DNA from 2 places in the Flexivirga oryzae genome. Region 1 is predicted to be linked to the other one. Evidence: riboswitches for the same ligand, from Rfam matches in the RefSeq annotation. Region 1 holds a riboswitch; the other holds the start of a gene.
The links. A riboswitch is a leader RNA that binds a small molecule or an ion and turns the genes downstream of it on or off. The one in region 1 is predicted to bind ZMP and ZTP.
Positions count from the first base shown of each region.

Region 1 (7,618 bases):
CGGGCCGGGTCGTCGGCGGCCGCGCTCATGCCCACCGGGAAGCCGAGCGACACTCCGACACCCCAGACCAGGATGCCGGCATACGCGAGGGCGGTCGGACCGAACACGACGACGAGACAGCCGAGGATGGCGAGCGCGAAGCAGACGCGCAGCACCGGGACCCGGCCGAACCGGTCGAGCAGGCGGGTGCCGATGAGACGCCCTGCCGTCATACAGGCGAGGAACGTGGCGAACGCGAGCACTCCCGCCCACTTGGGTACGTGATGACCCTCGACGAAGGCGATGGACATCCAGTCGTTGGCCGTGCCCTCGGTGAACGCGGCCACCAGGGTGACGACGCCGATGAGCAGGACCCGTGGGTCGCGCCAGACGCTGAGATGCGAAACCTGTTTGCCAGAGGGGGATTCGGTCGCCTTGTCGGCGAGTCGGGGCAACGTGCTGAAGGCGCGGGACGCCCACATCCCGGCAGCTGCGATCAGACACATGACAAGTCCCACGTGCAGCCACACCGGGACCCGGGCCGCGGTGGCGCCCGCGCCGATGAGCGCGGCGAGCACGGTGCCGCCGCTGAACATCGCGTGGTAGCGCGGCATGATCGAGCGCCGCAGGTGGCGCTCGGTGATCGCTCCCTCGAGGTTCATCGCGACGTCCCAGAGCCCGATGCCCCAGCCGGTGACCGCCATGCACGGCACGGCCAGCCACAGCAGGTGGGCCGAGACCGCGGCCGCGGTGCCGATGTAGGACATCGTCGTGACCAGCAGTGCGAGGCGTACGGCGACCCGGGAGCCGAGCCGGCCGGTGACCCAGCCGGACATCGGCAGGCCGATGACGCTGCCGATCGATCCGGCGATGAGGAAGAGTCCGAGACCGGCCGCGGAGAGTGCGAGCAGGGACTTCACGTCCGGCAGCCGCGATGCGAAGGTCGCGAATGCCGCACCGTTGAGTGCGAACATGACGGTGACGGCGAGCGAGGACCTGCGGATGTCCGCGATCGCCGGTCGGGTGGCGACGGGTGCTGCCCCCCGCTCGGTCATGGTCATGACGTTCCTTCTCGCTCTGTCGGCGTCGTCGAATCGATTCGATCGAATCGATTCGATAGTCTGCTCCTCATGTCCGTTGGAGGTCAAGCCGGAGGCGCGTCACGGGTGACGCTCCGCGACGTCGCCGAACTGGCCGGTGTCGCGATCTCGACGGCGTCGTTGGTGTTCAGCGGCAACAAGCCCGTTGCCGCCGACACGGCCGCACGTGTGCGCGCTGCCGCCGTACAGCTCGGGTACGGCGGGCCGGACCCGATGGCGTCTTCTCTGCGGCAGGGGCGCAGCGGTGTCATCGCGGCGGTCGTCGAGCGCCGCATCCTGCACGCCTTCCGCGACCCGTATGTCGTGTCCGTGCTGGACGGCCTCTCGCAGGTGGTCGGGGAGATGGGCTGCGGCCTGCTGCTGCTGCCGGACTCCGCCGAGGGCAGCGGTGACAGCGGTCCGCAGGTCTCCCGGGTCGCGGCGGACGCCGCGGTCTTCATGCTGTGTGGCGACGAGAACAACGAGTTGGCAGCGCAGTTCGCGGCTCGCGGCACCCCGATCGTCGGCACCGGCGCACCGCGTGGGGAGGGCATCGTGCAGGTCACGGCCGACGAGCGCGCCGCGTCGCGGGAGGTGGCGCAGTTGCTCCACGGTCTGGGGCACCGGCGGGTCGGTCACGTGATGATGCCGCTGAAGTGGGGGAACGGCACCGGCCCTCGCACCATCGCCCAGGTCCGGCAGAGCCACTTCCCGGACACCCGGGACCGGGCGTTCGGGGTACGTGACGTCTTCGCCTCGGCCGCGCTGATCGAGGCGCAGGAGCCGGACTTCGACGCCGGGTATGCCGCGGCCGGGCTGTTGCTGGACGCGCCGTCGCGGCCCACCGCGATCGTCGCGCAGAGCGACCTGCTCGCGGCGGGCGTCGTGCAGGCCGCGGTCGACCGGGGGCTGCGGGTGCCCGACGACCTGTCGGTGACCGGCTGGGACGGAGTGGCGTTGCCGTGGTTCTCCCGAACGCTCACCACCGTCGACCAGCACCCGCTCGACAAGGGCCGCACCGTGGGGGAGACCGTGCGTGCGCTGCTGGCCGGCGATCCGGTCAGCGATGTGGTCGTGCCGGTGACGTTGCGGGTCGGCGACACTACCGGTCCCGCGCCGGCCGCGTGAGCGGATCGGGCGCCCGGCTCGCGGCTGACGCTCGAAACGGCGGCTGACGGCGCAATATCGGGGTCAACCGCCGGTTTCGCCGTCAACGGTGGGCTGGACCGTCAACGGTGGGCTGGACCGTCAACCGGCGCGTCGGCGGTTCGCTACCCTGGTGGCAACACGACTGGCGACGGGTGGGTCACCACCGGGGAGTGTGAGTTCGTCGTATCGCCCGCCTGGGTACGACTCCTATCCGAGGAGTCGACTGATGGCCACTACCGCACAGATCCTGGACGGCGCTGCCGTGTCCCGGAAGATCTTCGGTGAGGTCGCCGAACGAGCCGCGAATTTCGCTGCAGCGCAGGGACGTCCGGCCTGCCTCGCCACGGTGCTGATCGGCGACGACCCCGCGTCGCACACGTACGTGCGGATGAAGCAACGGCGTGCCGGGCAGCTCGGGCTGGAGTCCCGCCGCGTGCAGTTACCTGCCGAGACGACCACCGCGGAGGCTGTCGCCGCGGTGCGCGCGTTGTCCGAGGACGACACGGTCGACGGCATTCTCGTGCAGCACCCGGCGCCCGCTCAGGTCGACGAGATCGCGGTCTTCGAGGCGATCGCTCCCGGCAAGGACGTCGACGGCGTGACGATGGCCAGCTTCGCGGCAATGGGGCTGTCCGCCGAGGGGTTCCACTCCTGCACACCGGAGGGCATTGTTCGGCTGCTCGACGCCTACCAGCTACCGATCGCCGGCAAACGCGTGTGCGTCGTCGGCCGCAGCGCGATCCTCGGCAAGCCGGTCGGACTGCTGTTGCTCGCGCGGGACGCCACCGTCACGTTCTGTCACTCGCGGACGGTCGACCTCGGCGCGCACGTCGCCGAGGCGGACATCGTGGTGGCTGCGGTCGGGCGCCCCGAGCTCATTCGCGGCGCGTGGATCAAGCCGGGCGCGGTCGTGATGGACGCCGGGTACAACCCGGGAAACGTTGGTGACGTGGAGTTCTCGGCTGCGGCGTCGCGGGCGTCATACATCACGCCGGTACCCGGCGGAGTGGGCCCGATGACGATCGCGGTGTTGATGGAGCAGACCGTGACTGCGGCGGAACGGCGGGTGTCCTAGGGCGGCGAGGAGTCCGGATGTTGTTCTGGCGTCGGACCCTCTGGCTGCCGGTGCGGGTCGAATCGGACGAGAGACAGTTGTAGCTTCTCGTTCGTCGGTCCGGCGTAGGGGCTGACTGGCGCAGGTGTTGGAGTGTGGGCACGGAAGTCGGGTCGTAGTTTCGTCCCGTCGCGTGCCGTGAAGGTGACACCGCCTGGCCTTGTCGGGTCGCCGACCATGACGAAGGTGCCTCGGTGATGCTCGTCGTGGTGGTAGGGGCAGAGCATGATCATCCGGTCGGCATCGGTCGAGCCACCGTCGATCCAGTGATCGAGGTGGTGAGCCTCGAGGTGGTGCATCGCGAGGCAGCCTGGATGCCGACAGCCACGATCGCGGTCCTCCAGCAGTCGTCGGGTCCGAGCCGGCACGATCCGTTGCGCGCGGCCGACGCTGACCGGTTTGCCCTCGGCCTCCCAGATCGGCTGGATGACCCCGTCGCACAGGACGCGAGCCCGCAGCGACGGTGGCAGGGCACAGGACTTGTTGATCCAGGTGTTGCCCAGGGTGTCCAGGTGCAGATAGACGCGGTAGCGGCTGGCGCGAGAGTGTCCGAGCGGGGCACCGGCATCGAGGGAGCGTTGCGCCATCAGGCCGAACGCCTCACCGAACGTCGCGCCCTTGCGTGACGTGGCCGGGTCGGTCGGGTTCTTGCCGCACGCGGTGGTGCCGGGGTCGGTCTTGTGGTTCGTGGCCCGGTCGGTGGGTGTGGCCAGGTGGAAGAGGGTGTCCTTGGCCTCCAGCAGCGCCTGCTCGACGAGCGCCCCGATGTCGGCGGGCGCGTCGTAGGTGAGGTGGAATCGGCCCGCGGTGTAATGCATGTCGAGGCGTGGCGGCGCAGTTGTCGGGTCGAACTGGTCCGGCGCGCGGTCTGCGGCCGCGTCGGAGGCGGCGGCCACTTGCTCCTCGTCGTCGGCGGCCTCGCCCGGCAGCACCACACTGTCCTGGTCCGTGGTGCCGTCCGTCGTCTCAGCGGAGGACGAATCGGGCCCCTCGGTGTGGAACTCATAGCGGCACAACGCCCTTCGTAGCTGCGTGACTGTCGTGTATGACGCGAACTCGGCGACGTCGGCGTCGTAGGCCGCTGGGGTGTACTTGGCGATGACGGCAGCCAGGCCGAGAGTGAGCCGGCCGGCGTCGAGCAGCCGGCGCATGCTGGGCAGGTCGGCGCAGCGCTCGGCGATGCGGACGATGTCGTGCGCGGAGGACCAGGTGAGCCCGGCATACGCCGTCAGCCATTGCTCCGGTGACCGGAACCCGGCGCCGCACCACAGGTCTTCGGCCAGCACGCGTCGCATGAGGGTGACCAGCTGGGTGTGCCCGTCGTTGAGTTGTGCACTGATGAGCGCGAGCTCCTCGCGGGCGGCGTTCATCGCGACGTTGGCAGGCGAATCAGCCTGTGGCAGGGCGGGATCCGCTCCTGTGCCAGGTGTCGTTCGCTGTGCCATCTCGATCATGTGTCCAGTAGAACATCGACCACTGACAGCCCCGGCTGGGTGCGAGGGCGTGACGCTGAGTGAATGCCTGCCGAGATCGGCCGCCGCGCAGCTGCTCTAAGCGTTCCTCGGCAGGTCGTACGCGACCGTGTGGCGCGGCTCGTAGATCTGGATGTCGTTGGTGCCGGGTACCTCGACGTCGGCGGCGATGCCGTAACCGCGGTCCTCGGGCTCACCGCGGAAACGCGCGCCGCGAGCGGTCAGCTCCGCGACCGTTGCGGCGATGTCGTCGCAGACCAGGCTGATCTCGTGCCGGGGCGTGCCGCGGCCGTCGCTCGGCATCAGCGGATGGACGCCGAGCTCGCTCGGCCCGGTGCCGAAGATGAGCCAGCTCGCAGCATCGCCGGGGTCATTGCCCGGCTCGCTGGATGCCGCATCGCTGACGAACGGCCACTGCAGCACGTCGCGGAAGAATGCCCGCGTGGCAGGCGGATCCGACGAATAGATGAGTGTGTGGATCGCGGTAAGCATGTTCGCAGGCTAGTCCGGCCAGGCGTGCGTCGTGGAAATCGCGTGCGGTGATGATGCGGGCGCCATACGGTCGTGGCATGCGTGCACCCGATGCTGTCTTCGCCGATCCTCGCCTGGCCGTCCTGTATGACGCCTTCGACGACGACCGTAGCGACCTGGAGGTCTACGCGGCGATCGTCGAGGAGCTGGACGCCCATCGTGTCGTCGACGTCGGCTGCGGAACCGGCTGTCTCGCAGTGCTTCTCGCGGAACGTGGTCTCGAGGTGGTCGGTGTGGACCCGGCGGTTGCGTCCCTCGGCGTGGCGCGGTCGAAGCCGTACTCCGACGGTGTCACGTGGGTCGAGGGCGACGCGACGGCGCTTGCCGGGCGGGTGAGCGGTGCGGATCTCGCCATGATGACCGGCAACGTCGCGCAGGTCTTCGTGGACGACGCGGACTGGGTGCTGACGTTGGGCGCCATACGTGGGGTGTTGGCCGGTGGCGGGTGGTTCGTCTTCGAGACACGACGACCCGAGGTGCGTGACTGGGAGACGTGGGAGGTGCCGGAGACCGCGAGGATCCATCCCGATGGCAAGCGCTCCGTCGTCAGCCGCACCGTGACCGAGGTGGCGCTGCCGCTCGTGACGTTCGAATCCGTGACGGTGATGGACGGAGACGTGATCGAATCCGCGTCGACACTGCGTTTTCGCGAGTATGACGAACTCGTGCACGACCTCGACACGCACGGCTTCGACGTCGTCGAGGTCCGGGATGCACCGGACCGGCCGGGCAAGGAATGGGTCTTCCTGGCACGGGTCCGCGGTTGAGATCATCTGTCGTCACTGGAAGTCGCGGGACTTGGTGCGCACGTGGATCGTGAGGTGCTCCAGGCGGTCCGCGAGCAGGTTGGTGACGCCGTCCTCGGAGCGCTCCAGGATCCCGCGCACCACCATGGCCGGCGAGGCGCGCGCGATGCGGCGATAACGGTGCCAAACACCGCGCGAAACAATGACATTCAGGATCCCGGACTCGTCCTCGACGTTGACGAAGGTGATCCCACCCGCCGTCGCCGGCCGTTGCCGGTGGGTGATCACGCCGCCGACCTCCACCCGGCGCCCGGTCTGGAACCCTTTCAGCTGCTCGATCGGCAGGACGCCACGTGCGTCCAGATCGGCACGGACGTGCCGGATCGGGTGGTCGCCGGGGCTGATCCCGGTCGCCTGCAGGTCGTGCATCAGCAGCTCGCCGATGGACAGCTCCGGCAACAGCGGCGGCTGATAGGCGACCCGCACCGGCAACTGGTCGCCGCGGATCGACGCCGCCTCCGCCGAGCGCCACAGCGCGTCGCGCCGTGACCCGGTCAGTGGGTCGAGTGCGCCGGACAGCGAAAGTGCCTCCATCTGCTCGGTGTCCAGGTCGCCCCGTCGCGCCAGGTCGGCCAGATCGGTGAACGGCCCGTCGAGATCACGGGATCGCACGATGCGTTCGGCGGCTGCCTCGCCGAGCGCGGTGATGTCGGCCAGCCCGAGTCGCACCGCGAAGTGCCAGTCGCGTCGGTGCTCCTGCCAGTCCGGTGGTGCGTCCGGGTCGAAGTCGCCGATCTCCTCCTGGGTGTGGTCGCGCAGGCACTCGTCGCCGCCACCACGGCGCTGCGCCGCGTCGGGGGAGTCCGGCTCCAACTCGGCATGGATGGCGGAGCGCGTCAGGTCGGGGGACAGCACCTCGACGCCGTGCCGGCGCGCATCGCCGGTCAGCGTCTGCGGTGAGTAGAACCCCATCGGTTGCGAGCGCAGCAGGCCGGCCAGAAACGCTGCCGGGTAATGCAATTTGAGCCAGGAACTGGCATAGACCAGCACCGCGAAACTGAGCGCGTGCGACTCGGCGAAACCGAAGTTGGCGAAGGCCTCGATCTTGGTGTAGATCTCATCGGCGGTCTCCTGGGGTATGCCGTTGCGGGCCATCCCGGCATACAGCTTGGTGCGCAGCGAGTCGATCCGCTCGACCCCGCGCTTGGACCCCATCGCCCGCCGCAGCAGGTCGGCGTCGGCCGGGCTGCAGTCACCGACCGCGATCGCCATCTGCATCAGCTGCTCCTGGAAGAGCGGCACACCGAGGGTGCGCTCCAGCACCGGCTCCAGCAGCGGATGCGAATAGGTGACCGGCTCCTTGCCGGTGCGCCGCCGGATGTAGGGGTGCACCGCGCCCCCCTGGATCGGTCCGGGGCGGATGAGCCCGATCTCGACCGCCAGGTCGTAGAACGACCGCGGCTTCAACCGGGGGAGCGTGCCCATCTGGGCGCGGCTCTCCACCTGGAAGACCCCGATCGAGTCGGCGCGGCACAGCATGTCGTAGAC
Region 1 covers NZ_JACHVQ010000006.1:62,978-70,595, reverse strand. Annotated here, with positions in the region: gene FHU39_RS22805 (MFS transporter) at 1-1,034, opposite strand, end outside; gene FHU39_RS22800 (LacI family DNA-binding transcriptional regulator) at 1,110-2,186, shown strand; ZMP/ZTP riboswitch at 2,336-2,414, shown strand; gene FHU39_RS22795 (bifunctional 5,10-methylenetetrahydrofolate dehydrogenase/5,10-methenyltetrahydrofolate cyclohydrolase) at 2,434-3,282, shown strand; gene FHU39_RS22790 (HNH endonuclease signature motif containing protein) at 3,279-4,775, opposite strand; gene FHU39_RS22785 (VOC family protein) at 4,872-5,285, opposite strand; gene FHU39_RS22780 (class I SAM-dependent methyltransferase) at 5,363-6,091, shown strand; gene FHU39_RS22775 (error-prone DNA polymerase) at 6,104-7,618, opposite strand, start outside.

Region 2 (7,618 bases), on a different contig from region 1:
GCTCGCGCACCTCACGCGCCCGGTCCTGGTCGGCGGCGACCCGGAACACCTGCTGCGGCACCGTTTTGCCCTTGTGCAGGATCGCGCCGACGTCGTCGAGCACGATCGTGTCGCGGACCAGCTCGGCGACGGTGTCACCGACATACGTCTCGTCCGTGCCGGCCGCGGCCTCCAGCCGCTGGGCGGTGTTGACGGCGTCTCCGGTGACGGAGAACTGCCCGTCCGGCTGGTGGGTGACGAAGACCTCGCCGGAGTTGACGCCGATCCGGACGTGCAGACCGGACAGCTGCGCAACCGCCTGATGTATGCCGCCCGCGGCACGCACCGCACGGACGGCGTCGTCCTCACGCGTGTCGGGCACCCCGAAGACCGCCATCACGGCGTCGCCGATGAACTTCTCGACCGTGCCGCCGTGCTCCCAGATGACCTTGGAAACGGCGTCGAAGTAGCGTGCGAGACGCTCGCGCAACGCCTCCGGGTCAGCGCCTTCGCCGAGCGACGTCGAGCCGACGATGTCGCAGAACAGGATCACCACGTGCTTGCGCACCGGCGCCTGCAGACCGCCCTGGGCCACGGCAGCGCCGCAGGACGAACAGAAGCGCACCCCCTCCGCCAGCTCGGCCCCACATCGAGCGCATGTCGTCACGGGAGGCGAATCTACCGTCAGCGGCCGACAGGTACCGGAAAGGTGACGGTGCGGTGATTTCCGGCGGCGACGGCGGCGCTGCGCTGCTAGGTTGGCTCAGTTACCGGACTGGTGTCATTTCTGAAGGGGTTCCTCCATGGCAAGCGCGCAGCTGAAGCAGATCCTCGCGGGCATCGACCTGTTCGCGGGTCTGAGCCCGGCCGCCATCTCGCAGATCGCCGAGAGCGGCTCGACCTTCCGCAGCGGACCCGGCTCCAACGTCATCACCGAGGGCGCGAAGGAGAGCGGACTGCGGGTGGTGCTGTCCGGCTCGGCCGACGTCATCGTCGGAGGCGAGCAGCGCGGCCAGATCGGTGTCGGCGACTACGTCGGCGAGTTGTCGATGATCGACGGCGCACCCCGCTCGGCCACCATCACCGCCGGTCCGGAAGGTGTCGAGACGTTCGCACTGTCACCGATGGCGTTCATGCCGCTGGTCCGCGGCGACGCGGAGATCGCCACCGCCCTGCTCAAGACGCTGGTCGCGCGGCTGCGCAAGGTCGAGGCGGCCGCGCACAACTGAGCTCGCGAGGGACGCCCGACGAGGAGCGGCGCGAAAAGACTCAGTGACATTGAATGAACGGGCGGGAGCTTGCTCCCGCCCGTTCATTCAATGCGCGAAGTGCCGGGTGCCAGTGAAGTACATCGTGATGCCGGCGTCCTTCGCGGCGTCGATCACCTGCTGATCACGCAGCGAACCACCCGGCGCGACAACGGCTTTCACGCCTGCATCGATCAGCACCTGCAGCCCGTCGGCGAACGGGAAGAACGCGTCGGACGCTGCGACCGCGCCGCGCGCCCGCTCCTCACCGGCCCGGTCGACCGCGAGGTGGCAGGAGTCGACACGGTTGACCTGACCCATCCCGACACCGACGGACGCACCGCCGGAGGCCAGCAGGATCGCGTTGGATTTCACGGCGCGGATCGCCCGCCAGGCGAACTGCAGGTCCGCCAGCGTCGCGTCGTCCGCCGCCTCCCCCGACACCAGACGCCAGTTGGCTGCGTCGTCGCCGCCGGTGACGTTGCCGTCCTCGTCCGTGACCACGGCATCCACCTTGTCGATGCGCTGCATCAGCATGCCGCCGCTGATCGAGCGGATCTCGACCGGGTCACGCTGCTGCGCGTCCTGCGACGACAGCTTCAGCAGCCGGATCGCCTTGCGCTTGCTCAGGATGTCGACGACGCCGGGCTCGAAGTCGGGGGCGACCACGACCTCGGTGAAGATGTCCTTGACGGTCTCGGCCATCTCGACCGTCACCGGGCGGTTGGTGGCGATCACGCCGCCGAAGGCCGACATCGGGTCGCACGCGTGCGCCTTGCGGTGCGCGTCCGCGATGTCCGAACCCACTGCGATGCCACAGGGATTCGCGTGCTTGATGACCGCGACGGTCGGCTGGTCGCCGTGGTCGTATGCCGCCCGCACGGCCGCGTCGGCATCCACGTAGTTGTTGTACGACATTGCCTTGCCGAAGAGTTGCTCGGCCGACGCGATGCCCGGGCGCCAGTGCCGGTAGAGCGCGGCGCCCTGGTGCGGGTTCTCGCCGTACCGGAGGTCCTGCGCCTTGTCGAAGGTCGCACCCGACCAGTTCGGGAAGCCGGTGCCGTCGCTGGTGTCGACATACACGTTGCTCAGCCAGTTGGCGACCGTGTTGTCGTAGTCGGCGGTGTGCTGGAAAGCCTTGGCTGCCAGCAGCTTCCGCTCCTCCAGGGTGAAGCCTCCGGCGGCGACCGCCTCGAGCGTGGCAGCGTAGCTGTCGGGAGAGGTGACGATCGCGACGCTCGGGTGGTTCTTGGCCGCCGCGCGCACCATCGACGGCCCACCGATGTCGATCTGCTCGATGCACTCGTCCGGGGTGGCCCCGGAGGCGACGGTCGCGCGGAACGGGTAGAGGTTGGACACGACCAGCTCGAACGGTGCAACACCCAGGTCGTCGAGCTGCGAGAGGTGCTTCGGGACGCGCGTGTCCGCGAGGATGCCGGCGTGCACCTTCGGGTGCAGGGTCTTGACGCGGCCGTCGAGGCACTCGGGGAAACCGGTCAGGTCCTCGACCTTGGTCACCGGGATGCCGAGGCCGTCGATCAGGGCGGCGGAGCCACCGGTGGAGACGAGTTCGACGCCGGCCTCGTGCAGACCACGGGCCAGGTCTTCCAGACCGGTCTTGTCGTAGACGGAGATGAGTGCGCGCTGGATGGGGCGGCGGTCTTGCGGCTCGGACATGACTCTCCTCGCGAGGGTGGTCGAATCGATGCGCGCACCCAGGCGGGCGATGCACGCGACTCCACTCCCTGGTGGTTACCCCACCTGCGCCAGTCGTGTGGGATCAGGATAGCTGGTCTCGCTACACCCTCCCCCGCTGCGCTCCCCCGGGCACTCGACCCGCAGGATGCGCGATCCGCACGCGGCGGCCGTCCACCGAGAAGCCGTCACGCGCCATCCGGCCGACGTAGTCGACCAGTTGCGGACGTTCGACGGCCTTGATGCGCTCGGTCAGCGACTCGACCGTGTCGTCGTCCTCGACCGGCACCGCGCACTGCGCGACGATCGCGCCGGTGTCGACACCCGCGTCGACCACGAAAAGCGTTGCGCCGGCGAGCTTCACGCCATACTCCAGCGCATCGCGCGGGCCGTGTATGCCGGGAAAGCTCGGCAGCAGCGCGTTGTGACTGTTGAGGTAGCGCCCGCCGAACTCGGCCAGGAACCGCTCCCCCACGATCTTCAGGAAACCCGCCGACACCACCAGCGCGGGCTCGTATGCCGCCACCTGCTCGGTCAGCGCGGCGTCCCAGGCTGCGCGGTCGTCGTAGTCCTTGACGCGGCAGACGAAGGTCGGCACACCGGCACGCTCCGCCCGGGCAAGGCCTTCGATGTTCGGCCGGTCGGCGCCGACCGCAGCGATGCGCACGCCGTACGCCGGATCCTGCGCGGCGTCGAGCAACGCCTGGAGCAGGGTCCCCGATCCGGAGACGAGCACGACCACGGGCACCGGCTGAGAGTCGACCACGGGCCGCAGAGTAGCGCAGTCACCCCGAACCCCGGTTATGCACATCGCGCGCCATGCCGCGCGATGCGTCTAACGCCGTGACCGGAGCGTGTCGTACATCCGGCGGACCTGCAGCAGGAATTCCTGTGGCGCCAGCCGCAGGCCGATCACCGGTATCCGCAACACCCGCTCACCCGCGACGACCCGCTCGTTCTGCCGCAGCGCATCGTCGACGGGGTTGAGTGCGAGCGTGTGATGACCGCCGTCGATCTCGACCACCAGGCCGACGTCGTCCCACCGGACGTCGAGATAGACGCGGCCGTTCGGCCCTGTGCACACCGCCTGCCGAGTGGGTTCGGGCAGCCCGGCACCGCGGGCCATCCGGGCGAAGTCGAGCTCGCCGAGGGAGTGTGCACCGTCGGTGACATCGGCGATGACCGCAGCCAGGAACGCCCGGCGTGGCGACCGCGTCACTCCCCGCCAGGCCAGCGCGAGCCGTGCCGCGGTCGTCATCCGCTGCTGCATCGGCAGGCAGATGAGCAGCGCCGCCTGCCGATCACTCACCGCCCACTGCGCGGCGTGGATCGTCGCCACCTCCACCACAACCCTGGGGATCCCTGCCCCCAACGCCGGATCCGGCTCTCGCACCGTGTGCAACGTGACACCGTCGACGCGGTGATACCGGTTCCTGGCCGGCAGCGAGACGTCGATGGTGCGCACGGTGAAGCCGCGCAAGCCGTGCGCGACGAGCGCAGCCGCCCCATCGAGACGAGCACCCGATCCGCTCTCCCACAAGGCGCGCCACCATGACGCCGGCTGACCGAGGTCCGGTGAACCGATCGCCACCGTGTGCCGGCCCACCTTGAACCACCGGCCGGCGGCGACCTCATTGCGTATGGCGTCCCGCCCGATGCCGTGGTGCGCCAGGGCAACCCGGTGCACGACGCCACCGTGCTCCGCGGCCAGCTCGGCCGCCGTGATGCGCCGGTCTGCGCCATACCGCAGCGGCATTCCGACCACGACATGTGCCGTCGATCGTCGCTGCGTCATGGGCACGATGCTGGCCGATCCACCGGATCGGCGCTTTCGTGCTGTGGATAACGCGCTACGCGTCGCTCGCGATGGACAGAACGCGCGCCATACCGCGCGATGTGCATAACCGGGGCCGCGCGGACCCCCGGCGTCCCGTCAGCGGCGCAGCGCCCGCTTCCAGTGCAGGAACAGCGTCGCGACGAGCGCGCCGAGCAGCAGTTCCACCACCAGCAACGGCACGATCAGCAACGACGGGCCGATGTAGTCCAGCGAGCCACCGCTGACGCCGGCGGTCGACAGCCAGCTCAGCACCAGCACGATCAGCGCGGTGAGTCCGGCGGCCTGGGCCGCGGTCACGACCTTCGTCTTCAGCGATGCGTAGGTCGTCAGGTTGCTCAGTGCGCGATGGCCCACGAAACAGCCCAGCAGCACCGGCAGCAGCGGCGCGAGGTTGGTGCCGGTGGGCAGCGGTCCGGCGCCCGGCACCGCACCCAGCACGGGGATCATCGGCAGCACGCCGCCGTGGACCGAGGTGCTGCCGACGCTGACCGCGCCCAGTTGCACCGAGGCGCCGGTGGCCCAGCCGCCCGCCCAGAGCGCGAGGTTGGGCAACGCCGCCAGTTGGCCGACCCACAGCACGACCCCGCCGAGGATGCCCGGCTGGAGCTGCCCGTTGAGCTCCCCGACCTGCGAAGCGTGTGTCACCGCCAGCACGAGCACGATCACGGCGCCGATCCCCAGATAGCCGAGCACGCCCTGCGTGGCGGGGCGCAACGCGCGGCGCGTCGACAGCGAAAGATGGTCATCGACGAACGTCTTGGCCTGTTCGGCGACCGGTTCGTCACTGCGCAGCAGCGCCCACGCACAGCCCGCGGCGCCGACCACGATCGCGCCGGGCAGCACCGTCACCAGGTTGGGGTGGGCCGGGCCGCTCAACGCGAGGCCGGTGATGACCAGGCCCGCCACGACATACCCCAGGATGTATGACGAGGGCCCCTCCCACCACGCACCGGATCGCCCGGACAGGTGGGTGAGCATCGCCTTGGCCGCCATCCGGGCGAACACCACAGCGAGCGCGGTGAGCACCAGCGGCGCAAAGGTGACCGAGTGCGACGCACCTGCGGCGACCGCGACGTGGCCGCGGTGCGCGAGCGCCCAGCCGTCCCCGCTGAAGCTCAGGGCATCGGTCCACGACGTGGTGCTGTGCGGATCGGCGGCCCACGCCGCCATCACCGGCACGATCAGCACCAGGCCGAGCGTGATCGCCCCGACCGCTCCGTACCCGGCAGCGATCGCGAGCTGCAGCCAGTCGCGGGGCTCTCGGGAGGTCGCCGGAGTGGGCAGGGTGCTGCGGGCGCGATCCAGGAGGCTCATGTTGCCTGCCATGGTCGCCGCCCACCGCACGCACGTCGCGCAGGCACGCCGTTGATCCCCAGAATGCGAGCCACGACACCGGGCCGACCCCACGCCACCGGGTACTGTCACGGGGCATGGACCCGTGGCTGGCCGGCGTGATCGCTGGCTGCGTCGCGGCGCCGGTGGCGGTGTTGCTGCGGACCCGGCTGCGCACCGAGCGGCACCGCCGCGACGACGAGGCGGACACGCCCACCCGCAGCCACGCCTGGCTGCTGGTCGCGCTACCGGTGACGGCCCTTCTCGTCGGACATGCACTCACCGACACCCACAGCGCCGGCGTCGCGGTCGCCTACTGCTGCAGCCTGCCGGTCCTGGCCGCGCTCGCCGCGATCGACCTGGACGTTCACCGGCTCCCGGACGCGCTCACCCTCCCGCTCGTGCCGCTCGCGATCCTCATCGCGGCGGTCTGCAGCGCCGTCACCGGCGAGTGGTTCCCCCTGCTGCGTGCGGTGCTCGCCGGGGTGTGCCTGCCGGCGGCATACCTCGTGATGGTGCTGGCGTCGCCGGGCGGCGCAGGCCTCGGCCTCGGCGACGTCAAGCTCGCGGCCGGCCTGGGTGTGCTGCTGGGCCGGCTGTCCTGGTCCGCGGTGCTCGCGGGCACGGTGAGTGGCTTCGTCCTCGGTGGGCTCTGGGCGGCCGGGCTGCTGCTCAGCCGCCGGGCGACGCGGCACTCGCACATCGCGTTCGGCCCGTTCATGATCGGTGGCGCGATCGTCGCGCTGCTCGGCGGTGGTTGACCCCTGGCCCCGGTCCCGACGACCGACAGGAGCACACACGCACCGAGCGGAGTACACGATCCGCTGGATCGTGTACTCCGCTCGGTCAGGTAGTGCTCCCCTCGATCAGGAGAGGTTCTTCAGGATCTCCCGCATCAGCTCCGCGGTCTCGGACGGCGTCTTGCCGACCTTCACGCCGGCGGCCTCGAGAGCTTCCTTCTTCGCGGCTGCGGTGCCGGACGAGCCGGACACGATGGCGCCCGCGTGGCCCATGGTCTTGCCCTCCGGCGCGGTGAAGCCGGCGACGTACCCGACGACGGGCTTGGTCACGTGCTCCTTGATGTATGCCGCGGCACGCTCCTCCGCGTCGCCACCGATCTCGCCGATCATCACGATGGCCTTGGTGTCGGGGTCGGCCTCGAACGCCTCGAGGGCGTCGATGTGCGTGGTGCCGATGACCGGGTCACCGCCGATGCCGATGGCCGTGGTGAAGCCGAAGTCCCGCAGTTCGTACATCATCTGGTAGGTCAGCGTGCCGGACTTGGAGACCAGTCCGATCGGGCCCTTGCCGGCGATGGTGTGCGGCGTGATGCCGGCCAGCGACTCCTCCGGGGTGATGATGCCGGGACAGTTGGGGCCGATGATCCGGGTCTGCTTACCGACCGAATAGTTGTAGAACTCGGCGGCGTCCTTCACCGGGATGCCCTCGGTGATGACGACCAGCAGCGGGATCTCGGCGTCGATGGCCTCGATGGCCGCGTCCTTGGCGAACTTCGGCGGCACGAACG
Region 2 covers NZ_JACHVQ010000001.1:2,695,710-2,703,327, forward strand. Annotated here, with positions in the region: gene FHU39_RS12695 (adenylate/guanylate cyclase domain-containing protein) at 1-646, opposite strand, end outside; gene FHU39_RS12700 (cyclic nucleotide-binding domain-containing protein) at 783-1,208, shown strand; gene purH (bifunctional phosphoribosylaminoimidazolecarboxamide formyltransferase/IMP cyclohydrolase) at 1,296-2,903, opposite strand; ZMP/ZTP riboswitch at 2,933-3,010, opposite strand; gene purN (phosphoribosylglycinamide formyltransferase) at 3,025-3,687, opposite strand; gene FHU39_RS12715 (endonuclease domain-containing protein) at 3,757-4,716, opposite strand; gene FHU39_RS12720 (cell division protein PerM) at 4,855-6,072, opposite strand; gene FHU39_RS12725 (prepilin peptidase) at 6,189-6,851, shown strand; gene sucD (succinate--CoA ligase subunit alpha) at 6,957-7,618, opposite strand, start outside.
Region 2: it holds a riboswitch for ZMP and ZTP, as region 1 does, so the genes downstream of both, purH (bifunctional phosphoribosylaminoimidazolecarboxamide formyltransferase/IMP cyclohydrolase) here and FHU39_RS22795 (bifunctional 5,10-methylenetetrahydrofolate dehydrogenase/5,10-methenyltetrahydrofolate cyclohydrolase) in region 1, are expected to answer to the same signal.